Regions from separate parts of the Paenarthrobacter sp. NPDC089988 genome, predicted to be linked through region 2. Evidence: riboswitches for the same ligand, from Rfam matches in the RefSeq annotation. Region 2 holds a riboswitch; the other holds the start of a gene.
The links. A riboswitch is a leader RNA that binds a small molecule or an ion and turns the genes downstream of it on or off. The one in region 2 is predicted to bind glycine.
Positions count from the first base shown of each region.

Region 1: linked by a shared signal. The riboswitch ahead of gcvP (aminomethyl-transferring glycine dehydrogenase) and the one ahead of gcvP (aminomethyl-transferring glycine dehydrogenase) in region 2 are both predicted to bind glycine.

Region 1 covers NZ_JBIVGD010000028.1:11,869-19,618, reverse strand. The annotation lists gene gcvP (aminomethyl-transferring glycine dehydrogenase) at 1-2,097, opposite strand, end outside; glycine riboswitch at 2,255-2,353, opposite strand; gene ACIPV6_RS21965 (PucR family transcriptional regulator) at 2,438-3,931, opposite strand; gene ACIPV6_RS21960 (MFS transporter) at 4,097-5,479, shown strand; gene speB (agmatinase) at 5,476-6,471, shown strand; gene mscL (large conductance mechanosensitive channel protein MscL) at 6,913-7,362, shown strand; gene ACIPV6_RS21945 (amino acid-binding protein) at 7,554-7,750, shown strand, end outside.
Region 2 covers NZ_JBIVGD010000011.1:2,732-10,481, forward strand. The annotation lists gene ACIPV6_RS13830 (AAA family ATPase) at 1-186, opposite strand, end outside; gene ACIPV6_RS13835 (MFS transporter) at 305-1,858, opposite strand; gene ACIPV6_RS13840 (TetR/AcrR family transcriptional regulator) at 1,931-2,470, shown strand; glycine riboswitch at 2,566-2,662, shown strand; gene gcvP (aminomethyl-transferring glycine dehydrogenase) at 2,835-5,681, shown strand; gene gcvT (glycine cleavage system aminomethyltransferase GcvT) at 5,691-6,824, shown strand; gene gcvH (glycine cleavage system protein GcvH) at 7,008-7,394, shown strand; gene ACIPV6_RS13860 (DNA/RNA non-specific endonuclease) at 7,560-7,750, shown strand, end outside.

The DNA of each region.
Region 1 (7,750 bases), on a different contig from region 2:
CGTCTTGTGCAGGTTCAGGTGGGACACGTCCCCGCCGAACTTACCCGGCTGGGCCAGCCCAACGAGCGCGTTGAGGTTCGCACCATCCACGTATACCTGGCCACCGGCCTCGTGAACGGCATCGCACACCTCAACAACGTCGGCGTCGTACACACCGTGCGTGGACGGGTAGGTGATCATGATGCAGGAAAGCACATCGCGGTTGGCCTCGATCTTCGCAGTGAGGTCCGCGTGGTCGATGGTGCCGTCGGAAGCGGTAGCCACCACGACAACCTTCATGCCAGCCAGCACAGCCGAAGCAGCGTTGGTGCCGTGGGCCGACGCCGGAATCAAACAAATGTTCCGCTGCGAATCGCCGCGGGACAGGTGGTAGCCGCGGATCGCAAGGAGGCCGGCCAGCTCCCCCTGCGAACCGGCATTGGGCTGGATGGACACCTGGTCGTAGCCGGTGATCTCCGTCAGGTCGGCTTCTAACCCAGTGATCAGCTCACGCCATCCGGCAGTCTGCGAATCCGGGGCGAACGGGTGGATCGAGGCGAACTCCGGCCAGGAAATGGCCTCCATCTCTGCGGTCGCGTTGAGCTTCATGGTGCACGAACCTAACGGGATCATGGTGCGGTCCAGCGCGAGGTCCCGATCCGACAGCTTGCGGATATAGCGCAACATCTGCGTCTCGGAACGGTGCGTGTTGAACACCGGGTGCTGCAGGAAGTCCGAGGTCCGGACAACATCTGAAGGCAACTCGAACCCGGCCGCGTCCCCTACCGGACCTGCGCCAAAGGCGACGGCGACCGCGGAGAGGACTTCCGGCGTCGTGGTTTCATCCAGCGAAACACCCACGGTGTCTGCGTCGATGTGGCGGAGGTTGATGCCGCGTGCCTCAGCGGCGCCGATGACCTTGGCGGCCTTGCCCGGGACGCGGACCGTGAGGGTGTCGAAGAAGGAATCGGAGACAAGCTCGCGGCCAGCCTTCTGCAGTGCGGCAGCCAGGACACGCGCGTGGCCGTGGACCGTTTCGGCGATCGCCTTCAGGCCGTCCGGGCCGTGGTAGACCGCGTACATCGAGGCGACGATCGCGAGCAACGCCTGCGCTGTGCAGATGTTGGACGTGGCCTTCTCACGGCGGATGTGCTGCTCGCGGGTCTGCAACGCGAGGCGGTAAGCGGGCACGCCGGCGTTGTCCTTGGACACACCCACGATGCGGCCCGGAAGTGTGCGCTCCATGCCGTTCCGGACGGCCATGTAGGCAGCGTGCGGGCCGCCGAAGAAGAGCGGCACGCCAAAGCGCTGGGCGGTTCCGACGGCGATATCCGCACCTTGTTCACCCGGGGGCGTGATGAGGGTGAGCGCCAGCAGATCGGCGGCGACCGTGACCAGGGCACCGCGTTCCTTCGCCGCAGCGATCACGGGAGCGTGGTTGAAGACCCGGCCAGAAACGCCGGGCTGCTGAAGGACGATGCCGTTGATGTCGCCGTCGGGCAATCCCGTTGAGAGGTCCGCAACGAGAACCTCGAAGCCCAACGCCTCGGCGCGGCCCTTCACGATCGCGATGGTCTGCGGGAGGAGGTCGGCGTCCAGGACGGTCTTGCCTTCGCGTGCCCCTGCGGACTTGTTGGCGCGGCGCATGAGCAGCACGGCCTCGGCCACGGCGGTGGCTTCATCCAGCAAGGAGGCGTTGGCGATCGGCAAGCCTGTCAGGTCCTGCACCATGGTTTGGAAGTTCAGCAGCGCTTCGAGGCGGCCCTGGGAAATCTCCGGCTGGTACGGCGTGTAAGCCGTGTACCAGGCCGGGGATTCCAAGATGTTGCGGCGGATCACCGGGGGCGTGATGGTGTCGTGGTAGCCCTGGCCGATCATCTGCACCGCGGTCTTGTTCTTCGCCGCGAGCTCGCGCAGTTCGGCCAGGACCTGGGTCTCGCTCAGCGCTTTCTGCAAAGTGAGCGGCGAGGACTGGCGGATGGAATCGGGGACAGCGACGTCCACCAGGCCGTCTACGGAGTCGTACCCGATGGCCTTGAGCATGGTGTCAACATCGGCGTGGCGGCGGGCGCCGATATGCCGGTCCGCGAATGCGGTTGGGGAGGATTGAACAGTCAAGAGGAACTCCAGGATTCAGGCGCCCGCTGAGCGCCATGGTGAATATGGGTTCCTCCCCGCTCTGTATTGGACCTGAGAGATTCCGCGAACTGTGGTTCCACATAGTTCACTTGCACCGTCGGTGAGCCCGGTTGCCCGGACTGCTTTCCAGAGTTGCCTCGCCGCGGCGGTACATGGGCCTGAGAGATTCCTGGGGAGGATTTGCTCCTACGGCGCCTGACTGGATGTACCGGCAGGACTCTCCCGCCGCAGATCAAAAGCGTTTGCGCCACCTCAGTGACACGCTTCACACCATAGCGGGTCACGTCGAAAAAGCGCAAGGCAGGTGTTCTCCCGGAGGCTAACCGTGCATCGCCTCGTGGATCTGCAACGCCAGCCACAGCTGCGCCAACGTTGACGTTTCACCCATGTCCAGGCCCGTCAGCTCGCCGATTTTCCGGATCCGGTAGATGATGGTTTGCCGGTGCGTGAAGAGCGCGGACGCCGTTTTCTGCCAGGATCGCTGCGAGTCCAAATACGTCTTCAGGGTGACCATCAGGTTCCCGTCCTGCCGTTGTTCGTAGTCGAATATCGGGCCCAGGAGACGTTGGACAAGGGCCGTTCCTTCCTCGTATCCGGTCAGCCCCAACCAACTGGGCCCCTCGGAATACCGGGCCAGGCCCAGCTTGTTGGCCCTGGCCGAACCGAGCGCCCAGAGCGACTCCTGCAGCGCCTGCTGGAGTCCACCAACGGCGGCGGCGGAGCTCACGCCAATGGTGGTTCCGGCCCCGGCGCAGTGCGTCAGGAGTTCATCGGCGGCCTCCGACGCAACCACCACGTGCAGCCGGTCGTTCCTCCGCAAGGAGGCCGCCGGAGTCCCGTGCCGCCACAGTTCGATGTGCACGTTGGCCAGCCTGTCGCCGTCGTCCGCTGACATCGAGGCGACCACGAATCCTTGCGGTGGCACCCCGAAGGCCTCCAGCCGCCGCTCAATCTCGCCGGTTCCGAGTCGGCCGTCCAGTGCTTGCAGCAGGAACTCGCCGGCCAGCCGGTGCCGCCCCTCCAGCGAGAGCACAATGCGCGCCAGCTGCAGTCCCAGCACGGTTGCGGCATGCAAAAGTACGACGGCGTCAGGGTGCGGTTCGCTGGTAGGCAGCACCACCAGGAGCGCATTCGCGTGCGTGGGAATGTCCATGGTCAACACGTGCCTGCCGCGGATCCGGTGCCATTGGAAGTTCTTGCCCGCAACGGAGACCTGGCCCGGCTGCGGCGACCATTCGTCCACCAGGAAGCCCGGCAGGCGCTGGCCCTCGGGGTGCCAGGGGTGCAGGCAACTCCGGTCCACCACGAAGAGCTCGGCGTCCAACTCCGTGGCCAAGCGCAGCACCAGGCTTTGCCAGTGGTCCTCGGAGGCACCGGCGGTCCGGAGGAGGTCGTAAACCCGGGCTGTTTGGCGGAGCCTGCGGGACTCCTCAAGCAACGATGACTCCGCGACGGACCTGGCGATGGCAATGAACGGAAGCGGGTACGGGATGTTGATGAGGGGCAGCGGTAAGTCCTCGCATGCGGCAAGGAACTCGTCGGTCAGCGGGGGTGCGTGCATCTTCTCACCGATGGCCAACGCGCTTGCGCCGGCGTCCACCAGGGCTTCGGCGAGCGCCACCTGCCCGTCCGCGTCGGCGGGGATGGAGAGCCCGTTCGTCATCATGAGTTCGCCGCCGGTGACCCATTCCCAGAGGCGCGGCAGGTCCGAGGTATGGGCCCAGGTGATGCGGTTTCCTGCCCCGCCCGCCCCGGCCAGGAGGGTGAGTCCAAGCTGGGGTTCGGCGACGAGTTCGGCCACGGTGATCGCCATGGGATGCGCTCCAGTTCTGCGTACTTTCGGGGTACTTAGACGTTCGTCTAAACCGATTCGTCAGATGTAAACAATGCACGAATATACGCGGTGACGCGCATCACGAAAACTGGAACCACTAACTTCACCCGCTCAATGACGAGCATTCACGAGAGAGGGTTGGCAATGAGCGCAACCAGCAACCTCATTGATGACGCCCCACTAACCCGGTTCCACAAAAAGTTGACGTTCTTCGCGTCCGGCGGACCATTCATCGACGGCTATGCACTGTCCATCATCGGCATCGCACTGATCACCATGGCTCCTGGCCTGGACCTGTCCCCGGCGGAGATTGGCCTGGTGGGCGCCGCAAGCCTGGTAGGCATCTTCTTCGGTGGCGCGGTCTTCGGTTGGCTAACCGACAAGATCGGCCGGCACAAAATGTACATCGCAGACCTCATCGCACTGGCGCTGTTCTCCGTCCTCAACGGTTTCGCCACGGATATTTGGCAAGTGGTCCTGTGCAGGTTCTTCCTGGGCATGGCCATTGGAGCGGACTACCCCATCGCAACGTCGCTGCTCGCGGAATTCCTGCCCAAGAAGCATCGCGGACGCCTCCTCGGCGCCACCTTCGTGGTCTGGGCCATCGGCGCCGCCGCAGCCTACGCAGTGGGCTACCTGTTGCGCGACGCCGGTCCGGATGCCTGGCGCTTCATGGTTGCCAGTCCGGCAGTATTCGCCGTCATCACGCTTCTGTGCCGCCTGGGCACACCTGAATCACCGCGATGGCTTCTCTCCCGCGGCCGCCGGGACGAGGCCGATGCCGTAATCAAGAAGGTGTACGGCCCGCAGTACGGCCTCAGCGACATCTCTTCCGATAGCGAAGGACCTCAGAGGCAAGGCAGTTTCCTGGACATCTTCAGGGGCCAGTTTTGGAAGCGAACACTTTTCGTCTCGATCTTCTGGACTGCGCAGGTCATCCCGCTCTTCGCCGTTTACACCTTTGCCCCGGATCTCCTGACGTCCTTTGGCATGCACGGCGATGCCAACCTTTACGGCGGCTCGTTCCTGATTTCCATGCTGTTTGTTGTTGGCGGCATTCCCGGCCTCTGGCTCGTGGAAAAGATCGGACGCCGAAAGCTGCTCTTGTGGACGTTCGGCATCATTGTGGTTGCCTTGGCGATTCCGGCCTTTATCCCCAACGTGGACGCAGCACCGCTCTTCATTGCCTTGGCCATCTTCGCGCTGGCCTCCGGCGCCTCCAGCTTCCTTGAAGTGGTGTATCCCAACGAGCTGTTCCCCACAGAGATCCGTGCTACGGCCGTCGGCTTCGGCACGGCGATCAGCCGGGTTGGCTCGGCGGCCAGCACCTACCTGATGCCCCTGGCCATCGTGTCGTTCGGAGCAGCCGGCTCGCTGCTCATCGGCGCGATCATCTCCCTTGTGGGGCTCGTTGCCACTTTCCTCCTGGCTCCCGAAACAGCCAACAAGTCACTGCACGAGCTCACCTCCGAAAAGAAGCCTCCTGCACCATCAGACCCCAAGATCAACGAAGGATCCCTGTCATGAGCAACCACCAAGCAATCGGTCCCGTCGACGCCACTAAAATTCCCCGTTTCGCCGGACTGGGCACGTTCGCCCGACTTCCACAACTGGACCGCGTCCCGGAGTACGACATCGCTATTGTGGGCGTTCCGTTCGACGGCGGAACCTCCTTCCGTCCCGGGGCCCGCTTTGGTCCGGCAGCTGTCCGTGAAGCGTCAAGACTGCTGCGCCCGGGCTACCACCCCGAACTCGACGTTGAGCCCGTCAACGAAGTGCAGGTTGTGGATGCCGGCGACATCGCCTGCACGCCCTATGACATCGGCAGGGCCGTCAAGGAGATCAAGGAGCAAGCCAGGCCTCTGATCGCCCACGACAAGAAGCTGATCACTATCGGCGGCGACCACACCATCGCCCTTCCAATGCTGCAGGCGGTCAACGAGGTCCACGGCCCGGTGGCGCTGCTCCACTTCGATGCGCACCTGGACACTTGGGATACCTATTTCGACCAGCCCATTACGCACGGGACCATCTTCCGCCGGGCCTTCGAGGAGGGCCTGCTTGTTGAGGACAAGTCAATGCATGTGGGCATCCGCGGGCCTGTGTACGACCGCAACGACTTTCTCCGGGACCACGACTTCGGATTTCAGATCATCCGCTGTTCCGACCTTGACGTCATCGGCGTCCCGGCGGCGATCGAACGGGTCAAACAACGGCTGGGAGATACGCCGGTCTACGTCTCCATTGATATCGATGTCCTGGACCCCTCTTACGCTCCCGGCACCGGAACGCCGGAAATGGGCGGCCTGCATTCCCGTGAACTGCTTGCCCTGCTCCGCGGCCTGAATGGCATCAACATCGTGGGTGCGGACGTGGTGGAAGTGGCTCCCGCTTACGACCACGCCGATATCACCAGCGTGGCCGCTGCAACAGTCGTCTTCGACTTGCTGGCACTCATGGTCAATCGTGGAAAGGTGGCTGGAGCGAACGAACTCGCTATGGAGGCTGCCACAGCCTGACGTATTTAGCACAGGCGTGCTGCGTCAACCACAGCAGAACCACGACGTCGGCACCCACCAAGGTGCCGGCGTCGCCCGCTGTCCGCTCCCCCCCGGCCGCTGGACCGGGGCGGAGACCGCCGGGTGTGGCGGCAGCGATAGTAGGAAGTACCGGGCGCCGCCTCTGGGATAACGACGCCCGGACCCCCAGCGGGTGCCCAATGCATGCCACCCGCCATTCCCACGAGGGGTATGGCCGGATCGCCATGCGTGCGGTCCCGCCATGATTAGTAAAGTTGCTTACTATCCCTCAGCGCACGAGTAGTCGGTACTCATGTTTTTGGACGCGCGGCGGCGGGACTACGTGGTTCGCGATCAGCCGGCATCGCCCCATTGATACCTGCGAGTGGTAGTTTGATCTCTGCTTGAGCCATACGCACCGTACCGATCAGAGGACTTTCCATGTTTAAGGGATTCAAGGACTTCATACTCCGCGGCAACGTGATCGAGCTGGCCATCGCCGTCGTCATCGGCAGTGCCTTTACCGCGCTGGTTACCGCCTTCACCAACAACATCATCAACCCCGTCATCGCAGCTGCGGGTGGCGTGAACGCCGACGGCCTGGGCTTCCGGATCTGGGCCGACAACGAGGCCACGTTCGTGAACTTCGGCGCCGTGGTCACCGCCTTGGTAACGTTCATCATCACCGCGGCCGTGGTCTACTTTATCTTCGTGGCGCCCATGAACAAGATCAACACCATGGTCAAGGACCGCCTTTCCGCGGCTGAACCCGAAGAGGAGCCCATCCCGGCGGACACCGCGCTCCTGGCCGAGATCCGCGACCTCCTCAAGGAAGCCGCCGCCAACAACGCCCGCGGGCAGCGCGACCTGGACGAGGATTCCGTCCGTTAGGACGCCCGCAGCGCCTCCCTGTCGTTGCGGTCAATCCGCCCGAAGCCCGGCATCCCCCAATGGGAGGGTGCCGGGTTTCTGCGTTTCCGCTGACGCCCAGGAATCGGGGTGGACCGTCCCGGAAAAATCCTGCCGCGAGACCGTGACGCAGCAGCAACGCCCACGAAACACGCGCCCGTCAGCATGGGTTCATGAAGCCCAACGCGAGCTCTCCCGCCACCGCGGACCTCCTGTGCGAGGTCTGCGGTCAACTGCCGGAACCGCCCAAGGCCCGGCTCACCCTGGCCAATATCGCCGTCATGCTGCCCATCGAACTCCTCGTCCATGCGGCGGTGGTTGAAACCCATTTGCCGTACGTTGCCAAGGTCCTGCTGCTCACGGTGACTGC
Region 2 (7,750 bases):
CGCCAGATCCTCGGCTGCGCCCAACATAACCGTCTTGCCGATGCCTCTTGCGCCGGTGAAAATTGTCAATAGCCCGGGTGCCCCTGAGCCGATACGTAGACCGTAGACGAACTCGTCAAGGACGCCGCCCCGGCCCACAAGATCTGGCGGGGTTGCGCCGGCAGTAGGGCGAAACGGGTTCTCCATTGGGACTCCTTGTGAATCCTTGTGAATCTTGTGAATCTTGTGAATCTCAATTTATCCGCTTACACCGATATGACAAAGCGCCGGGCTGCAGACCTGCACCCCGGCGCGAAGGACGCGCCTACTGCGCCTTCGGTACCCGGCGAAGTACGACGGCGGCAAGCACTGCCGCTCCTGCCATGAGTACCAGCCCAATCGCCGCAGTGATGTGGACACCCGATTCGAAGGCAACCCGGGCGGCCTGGGTCAACGCTTCCGACAGGGGCGCCGGGAGTGCCGAGGCGGCGTCCACTGCTCCGGCCAGCGTCTCCCCGGACTTGCCCGCAGCCTCCGAAGATACGCCGTCCGGAATGACGAGGTTGTGCTGGTACGAGGCCGTGAGGATGGACCCGAGCACGGCCGTGCCCAGCAGGGATCCCAGCTCGTAGCCGGTTTCCGAGATGGCCGAAGCCGCGCCGGATTTGTCGGCCGGGACGGAAGCCAGGATGAGGTCGTTGGAGATGGTTTCTGCGGCCCCCACGCCCACGGCCAGCACGGTCAAAGCGGAGAGCAGGAAGATTGGTCCGGTTCCGTGGTCTCCCGCCATAGCCACGAAATAGCCCACGGCGCTGAGCGTCAGCCCACCGGCTACCACGAATCCCGGACGGATCCGCTTCACCAGCGGGACCACCAGGAGACCGGCCACCACCGTTGCCAGGAGCGCTGGAATCATGGCGATTCCGGCTTCCATGGGTGACTGCCCTTCGATCAATTGCAGGTGCTGGGCGAAGAAGTAGATGAAGCCCGTCATGGAGAACAAGGACAGCACGTTTGCCACAATGGCCGTGCTGAACACCTTGTTGTGGAACAAGCGGACATCCAGCATGGGGCTGGAGAGTTGCTGCTGCCGGCGCACGAACAGCACACCCATCACCAAGCCGAACACCATGAAGGCAGCGGCGGATGCTCCGAATCCATGCACGGCGAGTTCTTTGATCCCGTAGACAAAGGGCGCCATGGTGAGCACGGACAGGACAATGCTTGGTACGTCCACGCGGCCCGGGTTGGCGTCCTTGGACTCAGGGATGAGCATCCGGCCGAAGGCGAGCAGCGGCAGGAGGAGGAAGGCTGCCACGAGGAACACGGCGCCCCACCAGAAGTGCTCCACGAGCCAGCCGCCGAAGATCGGGCCGAGCGCGGCGCCGCCGGAGAAACCCGCAGCCCAGACGGCAATAGCCAGCCGGCGACGGTTGGGGTCGGTGAAAATGTTCCGGATCAGGGACAGGGTGGAGGGCATCAGCATGGCGCCGAAGACGCCAAGCGCTGCGCGGCCCGCAATCAGCCATTCTGCGGAAGGCGCGAACGCCGTAGCAGCCGAAACCGCCGCGAAGCCTGTGCTGCCGATCAGGAGCAGCCGCCGTCGTCCGATCCTGTCGCCGAAGTTGCCCATGGATACCAACAGCGCGGCCAGAACCAGCGGGTAGGCGTCCACGATCCACAGGAGCTGGATGCCGCCGACTTCCAGTGAGCGGGCGATTTCCGGGAGGGCGAAGGTGAGCGCGGTGTTGTCGACGGCCACCAGGAGCACCGGGAACATCAGCAGTGCCAGGGCCGTCCAGTCACGCCACGGTGCGGTCTTGCCCGGAACCGGGCGCACAGAGGAACGGGGAGCGTGGGTTGAGGACGGCGAGAACATGATCTTTACTGTACCGTCCAGACGGTACAGTTTCAAATAGAACAAGACCGAGCTTTAGGGAATGATGGATCCATGCCGCGAAAACCAGTAGCCCGGGACGCCGTCCTGGACGCCTTTGAAGCACTCCTGATCGAAGTAGGGGAGCGTGCTGCCACCCTCGACGCCGTGGCCAGGCGCGCAGGCGTCTCAAAGGGTGGTTTGCTCTATCACTTCCCCAACAAGGAGTCGCTCATCAGTGCCCTGCTGGAGCGCCTGGATGACTTGGCCGAGGAAGATACCGAGCAGATGCAGGCGGCGCCCGATGGTGCCGCGGCCTACTTCATCCGCTCCTCGCTCTGGGCCGGAACCCCCATGGACAGGGCCTTTGTTGCGGCAACCAGGTTGGCCGAAGTGGCCCACGAGGAGACCCGCCGCCGGTTCGCGGCCATTCAACAACGGTGGCTTGACGTCCTTGCCGAGGACGTGGGCCCGGACGTTGCCAAGGCGATCAGCTACATGGGAGACGGACTCTATTTCAACGCCATGTTCGAGGGCGGGCAGGAAGCCGGCGGCGCCGGGCGGGAGGCCGACGTCGAGGTCCTCCTCGCGGTCCTGGACCGCCTGCGGAAGTAGCGGATCCTCCATTTGCCGCCGCGCTGCGGGCATAGGACAATTAACAACTGTGGTGTGCCTTCCCTGGCACGCCGCCTACAACTGCATAAAGCCTTTGATCTGCGGCGGGAGAGTCCTGCAGTACGAGATGCAGGCGCCGTAGGAGCAAATCCTCCCCAGGAATCTCTCAGGCCCATGCACCGCCGCGGATAGGCAACTCTGGAAAGCAGCAGGCAGTCCGGCCGGATTGTTGTGCTCACCGACGGTGCAAGCGGGTGGCTGTGCGGACAGCAACACGCGGAAACTCTCAGGTCCAATACAGAGCGGGGAGGAACCCGAGCCACTGTGGCGTACCCAAACGCCGCCCAAGTAATGGAGTTCCTTCGTGACGGTTAGTTCAGCCTCCACCACCTTCGTCGACCGGCATATCGGTGCCCGCCGCCAGGCCGACATTGACACCATGCTCAAGTCCGTCGGTTACGACTCCGTGGATTCCCTCGTGGACACCGCGGTTCCCAACGACATCCGCCAGGACGTTGCCCTCACCCTGCAGAACGCCCTTTCGGAGGTGGAGGTCCTCGCGGAACTGCGCAAGCTCGCCTCCAAGAACAAGACGGCAGTGCAGATGATCGGGCAGGGCTACTTCGACACCGTCACGCCGCCGGTGATCCGCCGCAACATCCTCGAATCGCCGGCCTGGTACACCGCGTACACCCCTTACCAGCCGGAAATTTCCCAGGGCCGCCTCGAAGCGCTGCTGAACTTCCAGACCATGGTCCAGGACCTCGTCGGCCTCCCGATCGCCAACGCCTCGCTGCTGGACGAAGCCACCGCCGTGGCCGAAGCCGTGCTGATGATGCGCCGCGCCAACAAGAACAAGGCCGCCCAGGATGGCAAGACTGTCCTCGACGCCGACTGCCTCCCGCAGACCATCGCGATCGTCAAGGGCCGCGCCGAGGCGCTTGGCTTTGACGTTGAGGTCGCGGACCTCGCCAACGGCCTCCCGGAAGGTGCCATCAACGGCGTCGTCCTCCAGCAGCCCGGCGTGTCCGGCCGCGTGTTCGACCACTCCGCCGTGATCGCTTCGGCAAAGGAGCGCGGTGCCCTGGTCACCGTCGCCGCCGACCTTCTCTCCCTCACGCTCATCACACCTCCGGGCGAGCAGGGCGCCGATATCGCCGTCGGCTCCGCCCAGCGCCTGGGCGTCCCGCTGTTCTTCGGCGGCCCGCACGCCGCCTACATGGCCGTCCAGAAGGGCCTGGAGCGTTCCATGCCGGGCCGCCTGGTGGGCGTTTCAAAGGACGACGCCGGTGTCCCCGCCTACCGCTTGGCGCTGCAGACCCGTGAGCAGCACATCCGCCGCGAGAAGGCCACGTCCAACATCTGCACCGCACAGGCACTCCTGGCGATCGTCGCCTCGATGTACGCCGTCTATCACGGTCCCGAAGGTCTGAAGGCGATCGCGGAAACCGCCCACGGCCACGCCCGCACCTTGGCCGCCTCCCTGAAGGCTGCCGGCGTCGAGGTCCTGCACGGTTCCTTCTTCGACACCATCACGGTCCGTGTCCCGGGTCGCGCCGCTTCGCTTGTGGCTGCCGCTGAAGAGCGCGGTATCAACCTGCGCGCGATCGACGCTGACACGGTGGGCATCTCGGTTGATGAAACCACGACGACGGCGATTGTCGCCGAGGTTGCGGCGGTGTTCGGTGCCTCCGTGGTTGAGTCAGCTGAGGGCTTCGCGCTGGAAGCTTCCATTGAACGCTCCAGCGAATACATGCAGCACCCCGTGTTCAACACGCACCGTTCAGAAACCCAGCTCCTGCGCTATATCCGCAAGCTCTCCGATCGGGACCTGGCGCTGGACCGCACCATGATCCCGCTGGGTTCGTGCACCATGAAGCTCAACGCTACGGCTGAGATGGAAGCCATTTCGTGGCCGGAGTTCGCTTCGATCCACCCGTTCGCTCCGGATTCCCAGACCGCTGGCTGGCGTGAACTCATCACGGATCTTGAGGCACAGCTGACGGAGATCACCGGCTACGACCAGGTCTCCATTCAGCCGAACGCCGGTTCGCAGGGTGAGCTGGCCGGCTTGCTCGCGATCCGCGGCTACCACCACTCCCGCGGTGACCAGCAGCGCAATGTCTGCCTGATCCCGGCTTCGGCCCACGGCACCAACGCTGCCTCGGCTGTGCTGGCTGGCATGAAGGTTGTGGTTGTGGCCACCGCCTCCGACGGCACCATCGACCACGATGACCTCAAGGCCAAGATCGAGGCCAACCGCGACGTGCTCTCGGCCATCATGATCACCTACCCGTCCACGCACGGTGTGTACGACGCCGACGTGCGCGAGGTCTGCGACGCGGTCCACGAGGCCGGCGGCCAGGTGTACATCGACGGCGCCAACCTCAACGCGCTTGTTGGCCTGGCGCAGCCGGGTAAGTTCGGCGGCGACGTGTCCCACCTGAACCTGCACAAGACCTTCTGCATCCCGCACGGTGGTGGTGGACCCGGTGTAGGCCCCGTGGCAGCCAAGGCACACCTTGCACCGTTCATGCCCGGTGACGCCACGTCCTGGACCGAAGGCAATGACGTTCCGATCTCGGCATCGCGCTTTGGCTCCGCCGGCGTGCTGCCCATTTCCTGGGCCTACGTGAAGCTCATGGGCGGCCAGGGACTCACCGAAGCCACCAAGTCCGCCCTGTTGGCTGCGAACTACATCGCTTCCCGCCTCAACGAGCACTTCCCGGTTCTCTACACCGGTGAAGGCGGACTTGTAGCCCACGAGTGCATCCTGGACCTCCGCGAGCTGACCGCGAAGACCGGCGTCACGGCTGAGGACGTGGCCAAGCGCCTCATCGACTTCGGCTTCCACGCCCCCACCCTTGCGTTCCCGGTTGCGGGCACGCTCATGGTTGAGCCGACGGAGTCCGAAGACCTCGTGGAGATCGACCGGTTCATCGAAGCCATGATCACCATCCGGGCCGAGATCGAACAGGTTGCTGTCGGGGACTTCTCCGTGCAGGATTCCCCACTCCGCCGCGCACCCCACACGGCAGCCGCCGTCGTGAGCTCCGACTGGGACCGTGCGTACCCGCGTGAGCAGGCCGCCTTCCCGGTCCACCACCTCAAACAGGACAAGTACTTCCCGCCTGTCGGCCGGATCGACGGTGCTGCGGGCGACCGCAACCTGGTGTGCTCCTGCCCGCCGATCGAAGACTTCGAGAACTAAGGACTGGTCATGACTGGGAAATACACGGCCCTCTACGAAGAGCACAAGAAGCTCGACGCCTCGTTCACCGACTTCGGTGGATGGGAGATGCCGCTCAAGTACACCTCCGAGCTGGCTGAGCACCACGCCGTGCGGAAGTCCGCCGGCCTGTTCGACCTCTCCCACATGGGCGAAGTCTGGGTCACTGGTCCGGATGCGGGTGCCTTTCTGGACTACGCGCTGGTGGGCAAGCTGTCCGCTATCGCTGACGGTAAGGCCAAGTACTCGCTGATCTGCCAGGAAGACGGCGGAATCATCGACGACCTCATTGTCTACCGCCGCGGTCCCGAAAAGTTCCTGGTGGTACCCAACGCCGGAAACGCTCCCGTTGTTGCTGCGGCGCTCCTGGTGCGTGCCGCCGGGTTCGACGTCGTGGTGGAAGACGCCTCCTCCGAGACCTCGCTCATCGCGGTCCAAGGACCCCTCGCCGAAGCCATTCTCCTGCGCCTGGTCCCGGCGGAGCAGCACGCGCTCGTCACGGAACTGAAGTACTACGCCGCGGTTGACGTGACCTTCCTGGTAGCCGGCAGCGGCCAGGACCTGCTCCTGGCACGTACCGGATACACCGGCGAAGACGGCTTTGAGATCTTTGTGCCCAACGAATCAGCCGCAGCCCTGTGGCAGGCCATTTCCGCAGTTGCCGAAGAGGGCGAGTTGATTCCGGCTGGCCTCGCCTCCCGTGACTCGCTGCGCCTCGAAGCTGGCATGCCCCTCTACGGCAATGAACTCTCCCGCGAAGGCAACCCCTTTGCCGCTGGGCTTGGACCCGTAGTGGCACTGTCCAAGGAAGGCGACTTTGTTGGCAAGGAAGCCCTCGCTGCTTTGAAAGCTTCAGGGGCTGGGGTCTCCACTGGCCGCAAGCTCGTTGGCCTCAAGGGCCTCGGACGCCGTGCCGGCCGTTCGCACTACCCGGTCCTGAAGGACGGCGTAGTGGTGGGCGAAGTGACCTCCGGCCAGCCCAGCCCGACGCTCGGGTACCCCGTAGTTCTTGCCTACGTCGACGTGGCCCTTGCTGAGCCGGGGACTGCGCTGGACGTGGACCTGCGCGGCAAGGCCGAGCCCTTCGAAGTGGTCGCACTGCCGTTCTACAAGCGCCAGAAGTAAGCCGCAGATGGCAGCCCCTTCGGGGCCGGTATCCGGAAGCGGGCGTCTAAGGGAGCCTCGCGTCCGCCCAGCGGGCGCCCCGGCGACCGAGCCCGCGGAGGATGCCGGACCTGACGGGCGCAAGGCGACCCGTCGCACGGCCAACCCAGCCACAGATTTGTCCATACAACGTTAGGAAAAAGAATGCCCAAAGTAGCGCCTGAACTTCAGTACTCCGACGAGCACGAGTGGGTTTTGCGTGGGGAGGGGAACTCGGTGTCTGTCGGCATCTCCGAGGTTGCCACCGACGCGCTCGGTGACATCGTGTATGTCGACCTGCCCGAGGTTGGTTCCACCGTGACTGCAGGCGAGACCTGTGGCGAAGTTGAGTCCACCAAGTCCGTCTCGGACCTGTACTCCCCGGTCACCGGTGAGGTCACGGAGATCAACGACGCCGTAGTGTCCGATCCCGCCCTCATCAACAACGATCCCTACGGCGAAGGCTGGCTCTTCAAGGTCGCCGCCGAGTCCGACGGGCCGCTGCTCTCGGCCGAGGAATACGCCTCCAAGAACGGTGGGGACCTGGCCTAGGTCCTGTCTGACCCGTTGGGGCCACCTACGATTGGTCGTCCCGCCGATTCGTGGGCTCGCTGCGGGTTGTGCCGTGCGCACGGCATGTTCCGCAGCGATGCCCCGAATCGGGCTCGCGCTGAGCGGAGTCTGTTCGCTGTCAGTGCCTAGTGCCATGCTGTATCCATGAGCGGGGGATATGACAGGGATTTCTTGCGGGCACGCCTAGAGCTGCCCAGTCCGTCGGCGACGACGATTCTGTTGGACTATACGCATTTCTCCGTGCGTTTCCGGACGGCCCGGAAACTGGCGGCGATCGTGGGTGTCAACATCAGCGGTAGTGAGCTGAACCCGTTGGCACGTGAGGGCACTTGGCA